Regions from separate parts of the Agrobacterium sp. NPDC089420 genome, predicted to be linked through region 4. Evidence: predicted binding sites of a transcription regulator. Region 4 holds the regulator's gene; each other region holds the start of a gene.
What was found. Region 4 encodes LexA, which represses DNA repair genes until DNA is damaged. Its sites were predicted from a motif close to TGTTCNNNNTGTGTTCNG; they were not measured.
Positions count from the first base shown of each region.

Region 1: ACI2KA_RS16925 (ATP-dependent helicase) is a predicted target of LexA. The motif match lies at 1,927-1,944, and genes of this name have one in related genera.
Region 2: ACI2KA_RS01400 (ATP-dependent helicase) is a predicted target of LexA. The motif match lies at 2,691-2,708, and genes of this name have one in related genera.
Region 3: recA (recombinase RecA) is a predicted target of LexA. The motif match lies at 2,500-2,517, and genes of this name have one in related genera.

Region 1 covers NZ_JBJDMY010000010.1:181,157-185,369, reverse strand. Annotated here, with positions in the region: gene ACI2KA_RS16925 (ATP-dependent helicase) at 1-1,800, opposite strand, end outside; gene ACI2KA_RS16920 (ABC transporter ATP-binding protein) at 2,256-3,005, opposite strand; gene ACI2KA_RS16915 (ABC transporter ATP-binding protein) at 3,002-3,844, opposite strand; gene ACI2KA_RS16910 (ABC transporter permease) at 3,834-4,213, opposite strand, start outside.
Region 2 covers NZ_JBJDMY010000001.1:271,359-275,571, forward strand. Annotated here, with positions in the region: gene ACI2KA_RS01385 (efflux RND transporter permease subunit) at 1-836, opposite strand, end outside; gene ACI2KA_RS01390 (efflux RND transporter periplasmic adaptor subunit) at 833-1,996, opposite strand; gene ACI2KA_RS01395 (carboxymuconolactone decarboxylase family protein) at 2,238-2,648, shown strand; gene ACI2KA_RS01400 (ATP-dependent helicase) at 2,750-4,213, shown strand, end outside.
Region 3 covers NZ_JBJDMY010000001.1:115,951-120,163, forward strand. Annotated here, with positions in the region: gene alaS (alanine--tRNA ligase) at 1-1,119, opposite strand, end outside; gene recA (recombinase RecA) at 1,350-2,441, opposite strand; gene ACI2KA_RS00570 (carbohydrate kinase family protein) at 2,688-3,629, shown strand; gene ACI2KA_RS00575 (pseudouridine-5'-phosphate glycosidase) at 3,660-4,213, shown strand, end outside.
Region 4 covers NZ_JBJDMY010000005.1:11,432-15,644, reverse strand. Annotated here, with positions in the region: gene ACI2KA_RS09010 (ComEC/Rec2 family competence protein) at 1-41, shown strand, start outside; gene ACI2KA_RS09005 (glutathione S-transferase family protein) at 61-738, opposite strand; gene lexA (transcriptional repressor LexA) at 1,152-1,874, opposite strand; gene ACI2KA_RS08995 (TRAP transporter large permease subunit) at 2,112-3,371, opposite strand; gene ACI2KA_RS08990 (TRAP transporter small permease) at 3,368-3,901, opposite strand; gene ACI2KA_RS08985 (TRAP transporter substrate-binding protein) at 4,021-4,213, opposite strand, start outside.

The DNA.
Region 1 (4,213 bases), on a different contig from region 4:
GAGTTCCTGGGTGGTGCCGACCCCGAGATCGGAGGGGATGCAGCCGTCCACCACATTCAGGATGAAGACGGCTCGCCATTCCTGACCCTTTGCCGAATGAATGGTCGACAGGCTGAGATAATCCTCGTCAAGAAGCGGCACGCCGGCCTGATCGCTGGTGGCATCGGGCGGATCGAGCGTCAGCTCGGTCAGAAACCGTTCGCGTGAGGCATAACCGCCAGCGATCTGCTCGAGTTGCAGCAAATCCGCCTTGCGGGCATCGGCGTCTTCATGGAGGCGTTCGAGATGGGGCTCGTACCACAGCCGCGCCTGCCCGATCTCGCCCGGCCAGCCGTTTTGCCCCTGCCGCAGCCGCACCAGCAATTGCGTGAAAGCCGTCCAGTCGTCGCCGGTCTTCGGCGGCGGCGGAATTTCGGCAAGGGCAAGCAGCGGCTCCGGATCTGTCGCGATCACATCGAGAAGATTGCCGGCTTTCTTCGGGCCGATGCCGGGCAGCATCTGCAGCAGCCGGAAACCGGCGACGCGGTCGCGCGGGTTCTGCGCGAAGCGCAGCACGGCCAGCATGCCCTTCACATGGGCGCTGTCGAGGAATTTCAGGCCGCCGAATTTGACGAAGGGAATGTTGCGGCGGGTCAGCTCCACCTCAAGCGGGCCGCTGTGGCTGGAGGTGCGGAACAGCACGGCCTGCTGCTTCAGGGTCATGCCCGTCTCGCGATTGGCAAGGATCTGGTCGATGATGAAGTTCGCCTGTTCGGTTTCGTCCTTCACCGTCACGAGTTTCGGGCGCTCCAGCGACTGCCGCTCGGTCCAGAGGTTCTTGGTGAACCGCTCGCGCGCCAGATCGATGACGCCGTTGGCGGCCGCCAGGATCGGCTGCGTCGAGCGATAGTTGCGATCCAGCGTGATGATATCGGCGGCCGGGCTGAAGGAAGCCGGAAAATCGAGGATGTTTCGCACCGTCGCCGCGCGGAACGAATAGATCGACTGCGCATCGTCGCCCACCACGGTCAGGCCGCGGCCGCCGGGCTTGAGCGCCATCAGCACCGAGGCCTGCAGCCGGTTGGTATCCTGATATTCGTCGACCATCACATGGTCGAAACGGTTGCCGATATCCTCCGCCAGGACGGGATCGCTCACCATTTGCGCCCAGTAGAGCAAAAGATCGTCGTAATCGAGCACGTTCTGGACCTGTTTGGCCTCGACATAGGCCGCAAACAGCGCCTTGAGTTCGCTCTCCCAGCTGGCGACCCATGGATAGTGCTGGCGCAGGATGTCCTTCAACGCCGTCTGGGAATTCACCGCGCGCGAATAGATCGCAAGGCATGTTCCCTTCGTCGGAAAGCGGCTTTCGGTCTTGGAGAAACCGAGTTCGTGCCGGGCCAGATTCATCAGGTCGGCGCTGTCTTCGCGGTCGTGGATGGTAAAATCGATATTGAGGCCGATCTGTTCGGCATAGATGCGCAAAAGGCGTGCGCCGATGCCGTGAAATGTGCCGGACCAGGAAAGCGTATCGGCAAGCGCTCCCGAATTGCCGCCGATGACCTGCTTGCAGATCCGCTCGACACGCCGCGCCATTTCCGAGGCGGCACGTCTTGAAAAGGTCATCAGCAGGATGCGGCGGGGATCGGCGCCATTCACGATCAGATGCGCGACGCGATGGGCAAGCGTGTTGGTCTTGCCGGAACCGGCGCCGGCGATGATCAATAACGGCCCGGCCGTCTGCCCTTCCGTCAGCCCGACGCCGTGTTCCACCGCCCTGCGCTGCTGTTCGTTCAACTTGTCCAGATAGGCAACCGCCATGCCTGCAATCCTTGATATGTGGTTGTCCGTCCGACGGGGCCTCGGCAAAAAGGCCGGCGGGCCGTGCTGCGGCTCGCCATGTCTGCCCCGTTGTTGCAATGATTAGCAAAGACTCAAACAGCAATCCAGAACAAATGCCGAACGCATTCTTCGCCCGTCAAAGTACGGGGTGTCGCCCCGGCACATGAGGCGGTGGGGACGCCATCCGGCGCGATTGTCCTCGCGCCAGGTCCTAAGGGGTCACGAGGCGCAATACGCGGCCCACCGCGTCCTAAGACCCGTATCACCAAGTTTTTGCGGGGCGGCGAGGAATGACGGGGCCATCGGGACGCGGTTGCGGGTGCAGACGCTGGCGAGGGGCAAGGCGTCCTCGCCTTTCCGGGTGCAAGGGGATGGCCGTTGCCATCCGCCCAGGCATGTCAGGTTCAGCCTGTGCGTGACAGGCCGGCGCCAAATCATCTTTCCGGCGTTATCACCGTCGCATCGAACAGCATCTGCGAATAGGGGTGATGGGTTTTTCCCTGTTGCAGGTCGTCCTTCGTCAACTCGTCGACGAAGCTGCCATTCTGCATCACCAGCACGCGGTCGCACATATGGGCGATCACCGAAAGATCGTGGCTGACGAGGACATAGGTAAGCCCGCGCTGATCGCGCAGGTCGCACAGAAGGTTGAGAACCTCGGCCTGTACCGAGACATCCAGCGCTGATGTCGGTTCGTCCAGCAGCAGGATTTCCGGTTCAAGCATCAGCGCGCGCGCAATGGCCACACGCTGGCGCTGTCCGCCCGACAGCTGGTGCGGAAAACGCTCGGCGAAACCCGTCGGCAACCCCACCTGCTGCAGCGCGGGGGCGACGCGATCCCAGCCTTCGCCCTTCTTCATCGCCCTCACGGGCTCGGCAAGCACGCGCTCGATACGGTGGCGCGGATGGATGGAGCTGTAGGGATCCTGAAAGACCATCTGCGCCAGCAGCAGTTGCTCCTTGGTGCGCTCGGGATCGACCGGATTGCCGTTGAGCGAGATCGTCCCCTGCCAATGGCGGTCCAGCCCGGCAAGCGAACGCAGGACGGTGGATTTGCCGCAGCCGGATTCGCCGACGATGCCAAGCGTCTCGCCTTTACCGACCGAGAAGGAAACGGATTTGACGACCTGCTTGCGGCCTTCTCCCTGACCGAAGGAAACGGACAGTTCCTTGACGTCGATCATGACAGGCTCCCTGCTTCGTTGATGGCTTTGCGGTCCAGCACCTGCAGCCGGCGGACCGGGTTTTTCGGATCCGGCATCGCCGCGATCAGTCCGCGCGTATAGGGATGTTTGGCCTCATCAAGACGGTTGAGCGTTTCAACGACGCGGCCCTGATACATGACAAGAATTCTTTCGCAAAAGGACGCGACCATGCGGATATCGTGGCTGATGAGCAGAAGGGCCGAGTTGTTTTCGCGAACAAGCTCGTCGAGCAGCCGCAGCACATCGCCCCGCACGCTGACATCAAGGGCCGATGTCGGTTCGTCGGCGATCACGAGGCGCGGTTTTGCCAGAAGCATCATGGCGATCATCACGCGCTGGCCCATGCCGCCCGATATCTGGTGCGGATAAAGCTGCATCGTTCTTTCGACATCGGCGATACGCACCCGCCCGAGCATTTCCGCTGCAAGTTCGAGCGCGCGCGCCTTGCTGATCTTCTGGTGGAGAAGTGCGGCTTCGGCAACCTGCTTGCCAACGGGCAGGACAGGGTTGAGGGAGTAGCGCGGGTCCTGCATGATGAGCGCCAGGCGGTTGCCGCGAAGGCTGCGCATGGCTTTTTCGCTGCGGGTGAGAAGCGGCGCGCCCTCGAAATCGAGTGTCGATGCGTCGACCCGCGCCGAGGGCGGCAGAAGCCGCATGACGGCGCGCCCGAGCGTCGACTTGCCCGAACCGGATTCGCCGACGATGCCAACCCTTTCCGCCCCGAGATCGAGGTTGACATTGTTGACGGCGGGAATGCTGGCGCGGCCGAAACGCACCGAGAGATCCCGTATCTTGAGAATGGGTTCATTACCGGGCATGGCGTGGATCCAGAATATCGCGAAGCGTATCGCCGACGAGGTTGAACGCAAGGCTGGTGACGAGGATGGCGATGCCGGGCATGACGGCGACCCACCAGTTGTCGAGCATGAACTTGCGGCCGTTGGAGATCATGGCGCCCCATTCCGGCGCCGGCGGCTGGGCGCCGAGGCCGAGAAATCCGAGCGCTGCGGCGGTGAGGATGATGCCGGCCATGCTGAGCGTCAGCCGCACGACGACGGAAGGGATGCACATGGGCGCTATGTAGAGAAACAGAAGCCGGGTTTTCGAGGCGCCGTAAAGCCTGGCGGCGGCCACATAATCCGTATTGCGCACGATCAGCGTTTCGGCGCGGGCAAGGCGGGCGATCG
Region 2 (4,213 bases), on a different contig from region 4:
GAGGTGGATTCATCATCCGCACCCAGCATGACGGTCGCCACATCGCGAAGGCGGATATTGTTCTTGATGAGAAGATTGGAGAAATCCTCGGGCTTCGTGAGGCTTGCGGTGGCGCGCACGACGATATCCTGCGTCGTGCTTTTCAGCGACCCGGCCGGCACGTCGAGGGCAGCGCTCGCCAGCGCGTTCGAAACATCGGTCACGGTCAAACCGCGGCTCGCCAAGGCCGCCTGATTGAGATCGACCCGGAAAACCTTTTCCTGATCGCCGTAAAGCTCCACATCCGCCACGCCGTCGACGGCGGCCAGGCGGTCGATGATTTCGTCATCCACCAGCTTGGTCAGGTCTTGCATGCTGAGCGTGGTCGAGGTGACGGCAAGGCGCATGATCGGCTGGCTGTCGGAATCCGCCTTGATGATCTGCGGTTCGTCGGCATCGTCCGGCAGCTGGTTGGTGACGCGGCCGATGGCGTCGCGCACGTCGTTGGCGGCAACGGCCAGATCGACATTGTCGCCGAATTCCAGCGTCACGCGGCTGGTGCCGAATTGCGAGTTGGACGAGATGGACTTGACGCCGCTGACACGCGCCACCGCGCCTTCGATGGTCTGCGTCACCTCCTGGTCGATGGTCTCGGGCGCCGCCCCCTCATAGGTGGTCCTGACGCTGATCATCGGCCGGTCGACATCCGGCAGTTCGCGCACTTCAACGCCGACCAGCGCGGCAAGGCCGGCAACGACCAGCAGCGTGTTGAGGACCGCCGCCAGAATTGGCCGGCGCACGAACAGGGCGGTAAAGGCGAGCTTGGAATCCTGACCGGAGGGCGGCTGCGTCGTCATTGGCTGGCAACCTCCTCGGGTTTCGGCTGGCTGCCGACGCGGACCGCGCCGCCTTCGCGAACGCGCTGCAGGCCCTCGATCACCACAGGCTCACCCTCGGAAAGCTCGGCCTTGACGAGAACGGCATCGGGATTACGCTGCACGATCTGCACCCGCACCTTGTGCGACTTGTTGTCGGCGACACGCCAGACATAGGAGCCTTCCGCATCCCACTGCACGGCCAGCGGATCGACCGAGGCATAGGTCTCGCCGGCAAAACGCATGGTGACGCCGAAGGACATGCCGGCCCTCAGCTCATCCTTCTCATTGCCGAACTTCGCCCGGATGCGGATCGTGCGGCTTGCCTCGTCGACGCGGTTGTCGACGGCCTCGACCTCACCCTTGAAGGTCTCCCCCGGCCGTGAAATCGACGTCGCCTCCACCGCCATGCCGACCTTTATTGCCGTTGCGAACCGCTCCGGCGCCCAGAAATTGACGAGAATTTCGGAGCGGTCGTCGATGCTGACGATGGTCGACTGCGTGGTGACGTTGTCGCCGATATTGGCGGCGACGATACCGGCCACACCTTCGATGGGTGCGACGATATCGCGGCGCTTGAGATTGAGTTCCGCGGTGCTCAGCGCAAGCTTGGCGGCTTCCTCGGCGATCTGCGCATCCAGCACATCGAGGCGGGAAACGGATTTCAGGTTCTTGTAGGAACTGGATTTTTCGACGGCGCTGCGCAGCGCCACCTGCGCCTTGTCACGCTCGATCACCTGCTCCTCGTCATCGAGCCGCGCCAGCACCTGTCCCTTGACGACGCGGGCGCCGGATGAGGTGCGGATTTCCGAAAGCGTACCGGTTGCCTGCGGCATGACGACGACCGACTGGATCGCCTCGCCATTGCCGATGGCGTTCAGCCGGTCATTGACCGTGCCTTTTTTGACCGGCGCCGTCACCACCAGGGTGGCGTTGTTATTGCGCCGCGCGCCGCCGGCATTCTCGCCCGATGACGCACCCGCCGCGCTGCCGGCGGCGGCGACTTCGATCGCGCCGGCCGGCGTTTTGCCAAGTCCCATGCTGGCGAGCAGATTGCGGGCATCGGGCGAATAAAAGCCCCAGAGACAGAGCCCGGCTCCCACCACCGCAACACTGACACCCACCTGTTTCCAGACCCGCATGTATTTCTCCGGTTGATCCGCGCAGCACGATACGTTCCCGAAAACGGCACGTTCCGGGACAGGTGCAGTATTCCCGCTTGGCGGGGGCAAGGCAACGCACAAATCCGTTCCTTACGTAATTGTAATTTGGGTGCAATTGCTGTCCCGCGCAGCCAGAAGGCCATCGGAGCGCGCATTCCTGTCGCAAATATCCGCCATTGCGCTAATCTGCCGCCATGAGGGCCGATAACCGGAGGAAACCATGAGCGCCGTAACGAAAACCGAGAACCCCGAAGCCAACCCGCGCGTCAAGGCGGTGTTCGATGATATCCGCACCACCCGCAAATCCGATTTCGTCAACAATATGTGGCTCTATCTCGCCTTCGACCCCGATCTTCTGGAAAAGACCTGGGCAGAGGTCAAGACGGTGATGGCCACGCCCTCGGCGCTCGATCCCCTTGTGAAGGAAATGCTCTATATCGCCGTTTCCGTCACCAATGGCTGCTCCTATTGCGCCCATTCCCACACGGCCGCCGCCAAAGCCAAGGGCATGACGCGAGAACAGCATGCCGATCTGATGCGGGTGATCGCGCTTGCCGCCAAGACCAACCAGCTTGCGGTGGCGCTGCAATTGCCGGTGGACGCGGCTTTCGACGCCGACAGGCAGGCATGAAGCGAAAAAATGCCTTGGAATGGGCGTTTTGACGGTTGATACCGGAATAAAAGCAGAACACGGTTCTGGCCTTTATATCCCGAATCACTACATTGGGCCGCATGAGCAACAGTTTTGACGATATGCCGTTCTTCGATGAAGAACCCGTGACGCCGCGCAGGGCGACGAACAATGCCGGTGCGGAGAGCGGCGGCGGGCTTGGCATTGCCGCCCGCGCCATGGCGGCGCGCGACCAGACGCGTGCAGCGCCCGACTATCTTTCCGGCCTCAACCCGGAACAGCGCGATGCCGTGGAAACTCTGGACGGACCCGTGCTGGTGCTCGCCGGCGCCGGCACCGGCAAGACCCGCGTTCTGACGACCCGTATCGCCCATATTCTAGCGACCGGCCGCGCCTATCCGAGCCAGATCCTTGCCGTGACCTTCACCAACAAGGCGGCGCGCGAGATGAAGGAACGTATCGGCGTTCTGGTCGGCGGCGCTGTCGAGGGCATGCCCTGGCTCGGCACCTTCCACTCCATCGGCGTCAAGCTGCTGCGCCGCCATGCCGAACTCGTCGGCCTCAAATCGGACTTCACCATTCTCGATACCGACGACGTGGTGCGGCTGATCAAGCAGCTCATCCAGGCTGAAGGTCTGGACGACAAGCGCTGGCCGGCCAAGCAGTTCGCCGGCATGATCGACGGCTGGAAGAACAAGGGCCTGACGCCGCCGGATATTCCGGAGGGCGACAGCCGCGCCTTCGCCAATGGCAAGGGCCGCGAGCTTTACACCGCCTATCAGAACCGGCTGAAAACGCTGAATGCCTGCGACTTCGGCGATCTACTGATGCACCCGATCAGCATTTTCCGCCGCCACACCGATATTCTGAAGGAGTATCACCAGAAGTTCCGTTACATTCTGGTGGACGAATATCAGGACACCAACACGGCGCAATATATGTGGCTGAGGCTTCTCGCACAGCGCGCCAAGGGCGAGCCGCAGAACGTCTGTTGCGTGGGTGACGACGACCAGTCGATCTATGGCTGGCGTGGCGCAGAAGTGGACAATATCCTGCGCTTCGACAAGGATTTCCCCGGCGCCAAGGTCATCAAGCTCGAACGCAATTACCGCTCCACCGAACATATTCTCGGCGCGGCCGGTCATCTGATCGCCCATAATGAGGGCCGTCTCGGCAAGACGCTGTTTACCGAGCGCAGCAGCCCGGACGATGAAAAGGTCGTGGTGCATGCGGCCTGGGATTCCGAGGAGGAAGCCCGCGCGGTCGGCGAGGAGATCGAACAGCTTCAGCGCAAGAGCCACAAGCTGAACGACATGGCCATTCTCGTCCGCGCCTCCTTCCAGATGCGCGAATTCGAAGACCGTTTCGTCACGCTCGGCCTCAATTACCGCGTCATCGGCGGCCCGCGCTTTTACGAGCGCCTCGAAATCCGCGACGCCATGGCCTATTTCCGCCTCGTCTGCCAGCCGGCCGACGATCTCGCCTTCGAGCGGATCGTCAATACGCCGAAGCGCGGCCTTGGCGATACGACGATCCGTAACCTGCACGACTATGCCCGCGCCCGC
Region 3 (4,213 bases), on a different contig from region 4:
GGCGTCGGAAAGCAGCGACAGGCCGCGTTCCAGCGTCTTGCGGAAACGGGTTTCTTCAAGCTTCAGCGTCTCGGAAATCAGCGCCTCGGCGCGGACCAGTTCCGGATAGGCGCGGCCCATCTGCTGCACCAGCGCCGGCAGCAGCTTGTAGATCAGCGGCTCGCGCGCGCCGAGAAGCTCGGCATGGCGCATGGCGCGACGCATGATGCGGCGCAGGACATAACCACGGCCTTCATTCGACGGCAGGACGCCATCGGCGATCAGGAAGGCGGACGAGCGCAAATGGTCGGCGATGACCCGGTGGCTGGCGCGCTTTTCGCCTTCGGCCGGAACGCCGGTCGCTTCCACGGAAGCGGCGATCAGCGCGCGGAACAGGTCGGTGTCGTAATTGTCGTGCTTGCCCTGCAGCAGCGCGGAAATGCGCTCCAGACCCATGCCGGTATCGATCGACGGACGCGGCAGGTCGATGCGCTCTTCCTTCGTCAACTGCTCATATTGCATGAAGACGAGGTTCCAGATTTCGATGAAACGATCGCCATCCTCTTCCGGCGAACCGGGCGGGCCACCCCAGATATGATCGCCATGGTCGTAGAAGATTTCCGAACAGGGACCGCAGGGACCGGTATCGCCCATCGCCCAGAAATTGTCGCTGGTCGGAATGCGGATGATCCGGTCGTCGGAGAAACCGGCGATCTTCTTCCAGAGGTTAAAGGCCTCGTCGTCGGTGTGATAGACCGTGACCAGCAGACGGTTGCGGTCGATGCCGAATTCCCTGGTGATCAGGTTCCAGGCATGGGTGATCGCCTCTTCCTTGAAATAATCGCCGAAGGAGAAATTGCCGAGCATTTCGAAGAAGGTGTGGTGACGGGCAGTATAACCGACATTGTCGAGGTCGTTATGCTTGCCGCCGGCACGCACGCATTTCTGCGCCGAGGCGGCCGTGGAATAGGGACGGCTTTCAAGACCGGTGAAGACGTTCTTGAACTGCACCATGCCGGCATTGGTGAACATCAGCGTGGGATCGTTGCGCGGCACCAGCGGGCTGGAGGGCACGACCTCGTGTCCGTTCTTCTTGAAGTAGTCGAGAAAGGTCGACCGAATTTCATTCACACCGCTCATGCCCACACACCGCTCACAGCTGGAGTCCATCACCGCCACCCCGAAGGATGGCTATATTGCAAAATCACTGGCTTTTATCGTCCGCACCCGGCCCTGTCCAGCCATGGCGGCCAGCGAAGACGCGTCGGCAAACAAAAAGGGCCGCGCGAAGAAAAATCGCTCGACCCTTTTGATCCTTATCAGTCCGGCAAAGTCTCCGGGCAGCGATGCCCGGACCTTCGCGGAATGTATCAGCCCTCGTCGCTGCCGTCGTCGCCTTCGCCGGCGTCCGGGCCGCCATTCTGCAGGAAGCGGTCGGCAATCAGACCGGCATTCTGGCGCAGCGCCAGTTCGATCTCGTTGGCCGTATCCGGATTGTCGCGCAGGAAGGTCTTGGCATTTTCACGCCCCTGCCCGAGACGCTGGCTGTTATAGGAGAACCAGGCGCCGGATTTCTCGACGATACCGGCCTTCACGCCGAGATCGACCAGCTCACCGGTCTTGGAAACACCTTCGCCATACATGATGTCGAATTCCACCTGCTTGAAGGGCGGCGCCATCTTGTTCTTGACGACCTTGACGCGCGTCTGGTTGCCGACAACCTCTTCGCGCTCCTTGACGGCGCCGATACGGCGGATGTCGAGGCGCACGGAAGCGTAGAACTTGAGAGCGTTACCACCCGTCGTCGTTTCCGGCGAACCGAACATGACGCCGATCTTCATGCGGATCTGGTTGATGAAGATCACCATGCACTTCGACTTGGAGATCGAGGCGGTCAGCTTGCGGAGCGCCTGGCTCATCAGACGCGCCTGAAGACCCGGCAGGCTGTCGCCCATCTCGCCTTCGATTTCCGCCCGCGGCGTCAGCGCCGCAACGGAGTCGACCACGAGCACGTCCACCGCACCGGAACGCACCAGCGTATCGGTGATCTCAAGCGCCTGCTCGCCGGTATCCGGCTGCGAGATCAGCAGGCCTTGCAGATCCACGCCGAGCTTGCGGGCATAGACCGGATCGAGCGCATGTTCGGCGTCGACGAAGGCGCAGATGCCGCCCTTCTTCTGGGCTTCCGCAATCGTCTGCAGCGCCAGCGTCGTTTTACCCGAGCTTTCCGGACCATAAATCTCAATGATACGCCCCTTCGGCAGACCGCCGATGCCGAGCGCGATATCCAGGCTGAGCGAACCCGTCGAAACGGTCTCAACTTCCACCACATTTTCATTGGAACCGAGCTTCATGATCGATCCCTTGCCGAACGACCGTTCGATCTGGGAGAGCGCCGCTTCCAGTGCCTTGCTTTTATCCACCGATTTATCCTCTACGAGACGCAAAGAATTTTGTGCCATCCGAACCACCTTTAGGTTATTGAAGCCGCACAGGCAATGAAGCAGTATGGAAACGGTATGTACTCTATTTGTTCTCATTTCGCAAGGCTGAGCCAGCATATTGAAAACAAATAGCGATAAGTCGTTTGTTCTGCTTTCGTTTTTCCGTGCCGGGCCTATAGCCGCAAACCGGATGCGAGGTCAGGAAGACATCAGTTTAGGCCGAATCGTCCGGTCTTTCCATCCGCCAGAGAGGGAAACGCAAGCGTGAAAAAAATACTCGTTCTGGGTGGTGCGCATATCGACAGGCGTGGCATGATCGAGACCGAGACGGCGCCCGGCGCCAGCAATCCGGGCTCCTGGATGGAAGAGGCAGGCGGAGGCGGTTTTAACGCCGCGCGCAATCTCTCCCGGCTCGGTTTTCAGGTCCGCATCATCGCCCCGCGCGGCGGCGACGTGACGGGGGAAGCGGTGGCGGAGGCCGCACGCCAGGCGGGTGTGGAAGATACGCCGTTTACCTTCCTCGATCGCCGCACGCCGAGCTACACCGCCATTCTGGAGCGCGACGGCAATCTGGTCATCGCGCTGGCCGACATGGATCTCTACAAGCTGTTCACCCCGCGCCGCCTGAAGGTGCGCGGCGTGCGCGAGGCGATCACAGCAAGCGACCTCCTGCTCTGCGACGCCAATCTTCCCGAAGACACGCTGACGGCGCTCGGCCTCGTCGCGCGCGCCTGCGAAAAGCCGCTCGCGGCCATCGCCATTTCGCCCGCCAAGGCGGTGAAGCTGAAAGGCGCGCTTACCGATATCGACATCCTCTTCATGAACGAAGCGGAGGCCCGCGCCCTTACCGGCGAGACGGCGGCCAATGTCCGCGACTGGCCCGCCATCCTGCGCGGGGCCGGGCTTTCCGGCGGCGTCGTCACCCGCGGCGCAAGCGAGGTCGTGGCCTTCAACAGGACAGAAACGGCGATGCTCCATCCGCCCCTCATCCGTGATGTGAAGGACGTGACCGGCGCGGGTGACGCCATGGCTTCCGGTTACCTTGCCGCCATCGCCGGGGGAAAGACGATTGCAGAAGCCTTGAGGCACGGTGCGGCCGCAGCCGCCATCACCGTGCAATCGCCCTTCGCCACTGCCCAGGATCTATCAAAAGACAGTGTCGAAGCCATGTTGGGGCTTGTTCCCCAGGCCGAAATGCTGGCATGAACCCGCTTTTGTAAATTGGAACAAACTAAAATGACCCGGCCCATCTCCCCGCTCCTTCCCATCGTCTATTCCCAGGAAGTCGCCGCCGCCAAGCAGCGCGGCGCGCCGATCGTGGCGCTCGAATCGACCATCATCACCCATGGCATGCCCTATCCCGGCAATATCGAGATGGCGGAAAGCGTCGAGCAGATCATCCGCGACCAGGGTGCCGTTCCCGCCACCATCGCCGTCATTCACGGCACCCTGCATATCGGCCTTGAGAAGGACCAGCTCGAGGCGCTCGCCCAGACCACCGACGCCATGAAGGTCTCGCGCGCCGATATCGCCTTCGCAATTGCCGAGCGCCGCACCGGCGCCACCACGGTTGCCGCCACCATGATCGCCGCCGCCCGCGCCGGCATCCGCGTTTTCGCCACCGGCGGCATCGGCGGCGTGCACAAGGGCGCGGAAGAGACCTTCGACATCTCCGCCGACCTGACCGAGCTTGCCAGAACCGGCGTGATCGTCGTCTGCGCCGGCGCCAAGGCCATTCTCGATATTCCGAAGACGCTGGAGGTTCTCGAGACCAACGGCGTGCCGGTCGT
Region 4 (4,213 bases):
TTCCCGAAAACATCCGGCAGCTGCTGGCGACGTCGCAGTGACGACCGCCAGTGCTGGGTCTCAGGCCTTGAGACGCAGATCCGCGGTCAGTTCGCCAATGCCGCCTATTTCTTCTTCATGGGCGGCATCGCGCCAGATCTCCCGCAATCCGGCCTCATACCATTCGCGCATGGCGGGCAGGGCGAGCAGCCGGTCGCAATAGGCCTTCGCATCCGGTGAAAGATCGGCGCCATAGGTCTGGAAACGGAATGCGACCGGGCAGAAGAAGGCGTCGACCGCGGTGAATTTCTGGCCGGCAAGGTAGGGGCCGCCGAATTGCCTCAGGCCTTCGCTCCACAGCGCGTCGATGCGCCTGATATCGGCGGCAAGTCCGGCATCGCCGGCCTTCGGCTTGACCCGAATACCGACCGACATGGGATAGAGATTGCGCAGCGAGGAAAAGCCGGCATGCATTTCGCTCGCAGCCGACCGCGACCATGCCCGCGCCTGTTTGTCGCTTGCCCAGACGCCCTGATGCCTTTCGGCAAGATATTCGGCGATCGACAGCGATTCCCATATCGTCACGCCCTCATCGACAAGGCATGGCACCTTGCCCGTTGGCGAAAAGCTGGAGAAGGAAACGCCTTCGCCGAACGGAACGAGCTTCTCATCGAAGGCGATACCGAGCGTGCGCATCAAGACCCAGGGCCGCAGCGACCAGGAGGAATAGTTCTTGTTGGCGATATAAAGATCGTACATGGCTTGTCTCCCGGATATCACGCTTATTTCTATACATGTCGAAGCGCTGCGGAATATCGAAAATAATCCATGGCACCCATAAGCGCCTTTGATGAGTGGCGGCGGGTCACGCGATGAGGATGTCGCCGTTCAGTGACGATGTCGCGTTAAGTCCATCCCACGGGCGAAACACCCCGCTACGTTATCGAAACTCCATGCAGATGAGGCACGGGGCGCAACAGGCCGGGCCAAAGCCGCAATATCATATGAAGACCGGAGCCGATGATCAGCGGAACGGAATGCAGCTGCTCCCGGGACGAATGTGTCGGCCCGGAATCGACATAGTCAGCCGAAGTGCAGAATTGCCGCCATCCTCAATGGAGGTCTCCTCACCGGGGCGATGTTCGCGCCGAGACGATGGCGGCCATTAGCGATCAATGGTAACGGCGGATCAGCCCCACCAGCTTGCCCTGGATCTTCACCCGGTCCGGCCCGAAGATGCGGGTCTCATAGGCGGGGTTGGCTGCCTCCAGTGCAATGGAGGCGCCCTTGCGGCGGAAGCGTTTCAGCGTCGCCTCCTCGTCATCCACCAGCGCCACGACGATATCGCCGGGATTGGCAATGTTGCCATTGCGGATAATGACGGTGTCGCCATCGAAAATGCCGGCCTCGATCATCGAATCGCCCTTGACCTCAAGAGCGTAATGTTCGCCGGAACCCAGCATGTCCACAGGCACGGCAACGTCATGCGTATTGTTCTGAATGGCGGAAATCGGCACGCCTGCGGCAATGCGGCCCATGACCGGCACGGTGACCGCCCCGCCGAGATCGTTGGCAGGCGCCTTGGGGGCGGGTGCCGGTTCCGGCGCCTTCGGTTTGCCGAGGCTGCCTTCGATGACGCTCGGCGAAAAACCGCGTTGCGGCCTCGCACCCGGCGCGTAGGCCTCCGGCAGCTTGATGACTTCCAGCGCCCGCGCCCTGTTAGGTAGCCGGCGAATGAAGCCGCGCTCCTCGAGGGCCGTGATCAGCCGGTGGATGCCGGATTTGGAGGCAAGGTCGAGTGCGTCCTTCATTTCATCGAAGGAGGGCGGCACGCCGGACTCTTTCATTCTTTCATGAATGAAGAGAAGCAATTCCTGCTGTTTGCGCGTGAGCATGAGGAAAACACCCTTGAGAATCGTCGTTGAGGTCGCGAAACAAATACAGAACGAACACTATATGTTCCATATGTGTTCCGCAATCCCCTAAAATTTCGTGAAGGTTCCATCTCAGATCGTGATTTCATCGGCGAAGCGGCGGAACGAAGATTTGCCGTATCTTGAAGGATAGATCGTGAACGAAAAACCACCGGCCGGGGCGTTAGCCGATGGTCTCCGGTTCTGCTGCAGGCGAGGTCAGTAGATCGTCAGGGCGGGGATGAAGCTGACGGCGATAAGCAGCAGCATTGCCATGGCAAAGAACGGCCACAACTCCCTGGTCGTCGCGCCGAGCGGCGCTCTGGCGATGGAGGACGAGATGAAGAGCGTGGTGCCGATCGGCGGCGTATAAAGCCCGATGCCGAGATTGATGACCATCATCATGCCGAGCTGCACCCGGTCGAGCCCGATCATGTCCGCCAGCGGCACGAAGATCGGTCCGAGCAGCAGGATCGACGGCGGCAGATCGAGCGGCATGCCGATGATCAGCATCAGGATGTTCATCATGAGAATGATCAGGATCGGGTTCGAGATGTTTTCCGCCACCCAGGTGGCGAAATGCTGGGGCGCCTGATCGAAGGTGAGGACCCAGCCCACCGCGGCGCTGCCCATGATCACCAGCATGACGACGCCGGTTGCCGAACCCGCCTCGACGAAATTGTCGCAGAAACGTTTCCACGTCAGGTCGCGGTAAAAGACGATGCTGAGCACGAGCGAATAAACGACCGAAAGAACGGCCACCTCCGTGGGCGTCGCAAAGCCGAAGCGCAGGCCGAGGATGATGAGTATCGGCAGAAGGATCGCCGGCAGGCTGCGAAATGCCAGAACCGCCAGATCGCGCTTGCGGATGCGTTCATCGCTGACCGCATAACCGCGGCGCACGGCAATCGCCCAGCAGACGATGATGAAGCCGACGGCCATCAGCAGGCCGGGCAAGATTCCGGCAATGAACAGATTGGCGATGCTGACGCCGCTCACCAGCGAATAGAGGATCATCGGGATAGAGGGCGGAATGAGCACGTCGATAACGGCCGAGGTGGCATTGTTCGCCGCGCAGAGAGGCGCGGGATAACCCTGGCGTTTCTGCCATGGAATGAGCACCGAACCCAGTGCGCTGGCATTGGCGACCGCAGAGCCGGAGACGCCGCCAAACACCACCGAAGAGATGACAGTGGTGGAAAGCGGGCCGCCGCGCCAGCGCTGCATGGCTTTGGAGGCGAGTTCCAAAAGCTGGGTTCCGAGTTTGCCGCCCAGCATCAGCGTGCCGGCCAGCATGAAGAACGGCAGCGCCAGCATGGGGAAGGACTGTGTCTGGTCATAGACCTGCTGCGCCACGATGGAAAGCGGCACATAACCGTTCCACAGCACGGCGACGCCTGCCGAAATGATCAGCGCGTAACCGACGGGAACCGCCAGCATCATGAGAATGCAAAATGCAATGATCATCACGATGGTCATAGGGGCATCTCCTCGGTTGCGCCGTGCGGGCGCGCGTGCCAGCCGCCGGACAGAATGCGCAGGCTGGCGGTTGCGGTGGTGATCGAGACCAGTGCCGCGCCGAAGGCGATGGAGTAATAACCGATGCTGTTGGGCAATTGCAGAACCGGGCTTATTTCAGCGCCGGCGATCTCGGCGACGACCAGCGCCTGCTGCGCCAGAACGATGAAACTCGCGACCGTCACGAGATTGGCGAACAGCAGAACGCCGACCTTGCCGCGGTCGTCGAACTTGTCATAGATCCATTCCACCGCCATATGCGCGCCGTTCTGCGCCGCGAGCGTGATGCCGGCGACGATGAACCAGGGAAACAGCATGGTCGGCAGCTCTTCCGCGAAATCCAGACCGCCGGATGTCGAGACGTAACGCACGATGACATTCGTGGTCATGATGGTCGTGAGCAGAATGCCGGACGCCACGATGATGACGCGGCAGAGGATGGCGATGAAACCGTCAACGCGATTGGCGGCGGACAAGGCTCCTTCGAGCATTGGCGCATCTCCTGAAAACTGAAACCGTATGAATGCCGGCGTGAGTGAGGCTCCCGCCGATCCTGTGGTGGGCGCGAGACGACGCCGCCCGGGGCGGAAGCCGGCCGGCGTCGCGATCGTCAGCCCTTGGCAGCTTTTTCCAGCTCCGCGACGAAATCGCCGAAGGGCTTCTGTTTCCATGTCTCCAGCACCTGCGCCGTCGCCTTCGCAAAAGCGGCGTGGTCGATGTCTTCGGCCACCTCGATGGCACTGTTGGCCTTGAAGGCCGCGAGCGATGCGCTGGCCTTTTCAGCGGAAAGTTGGCGCTGCAGC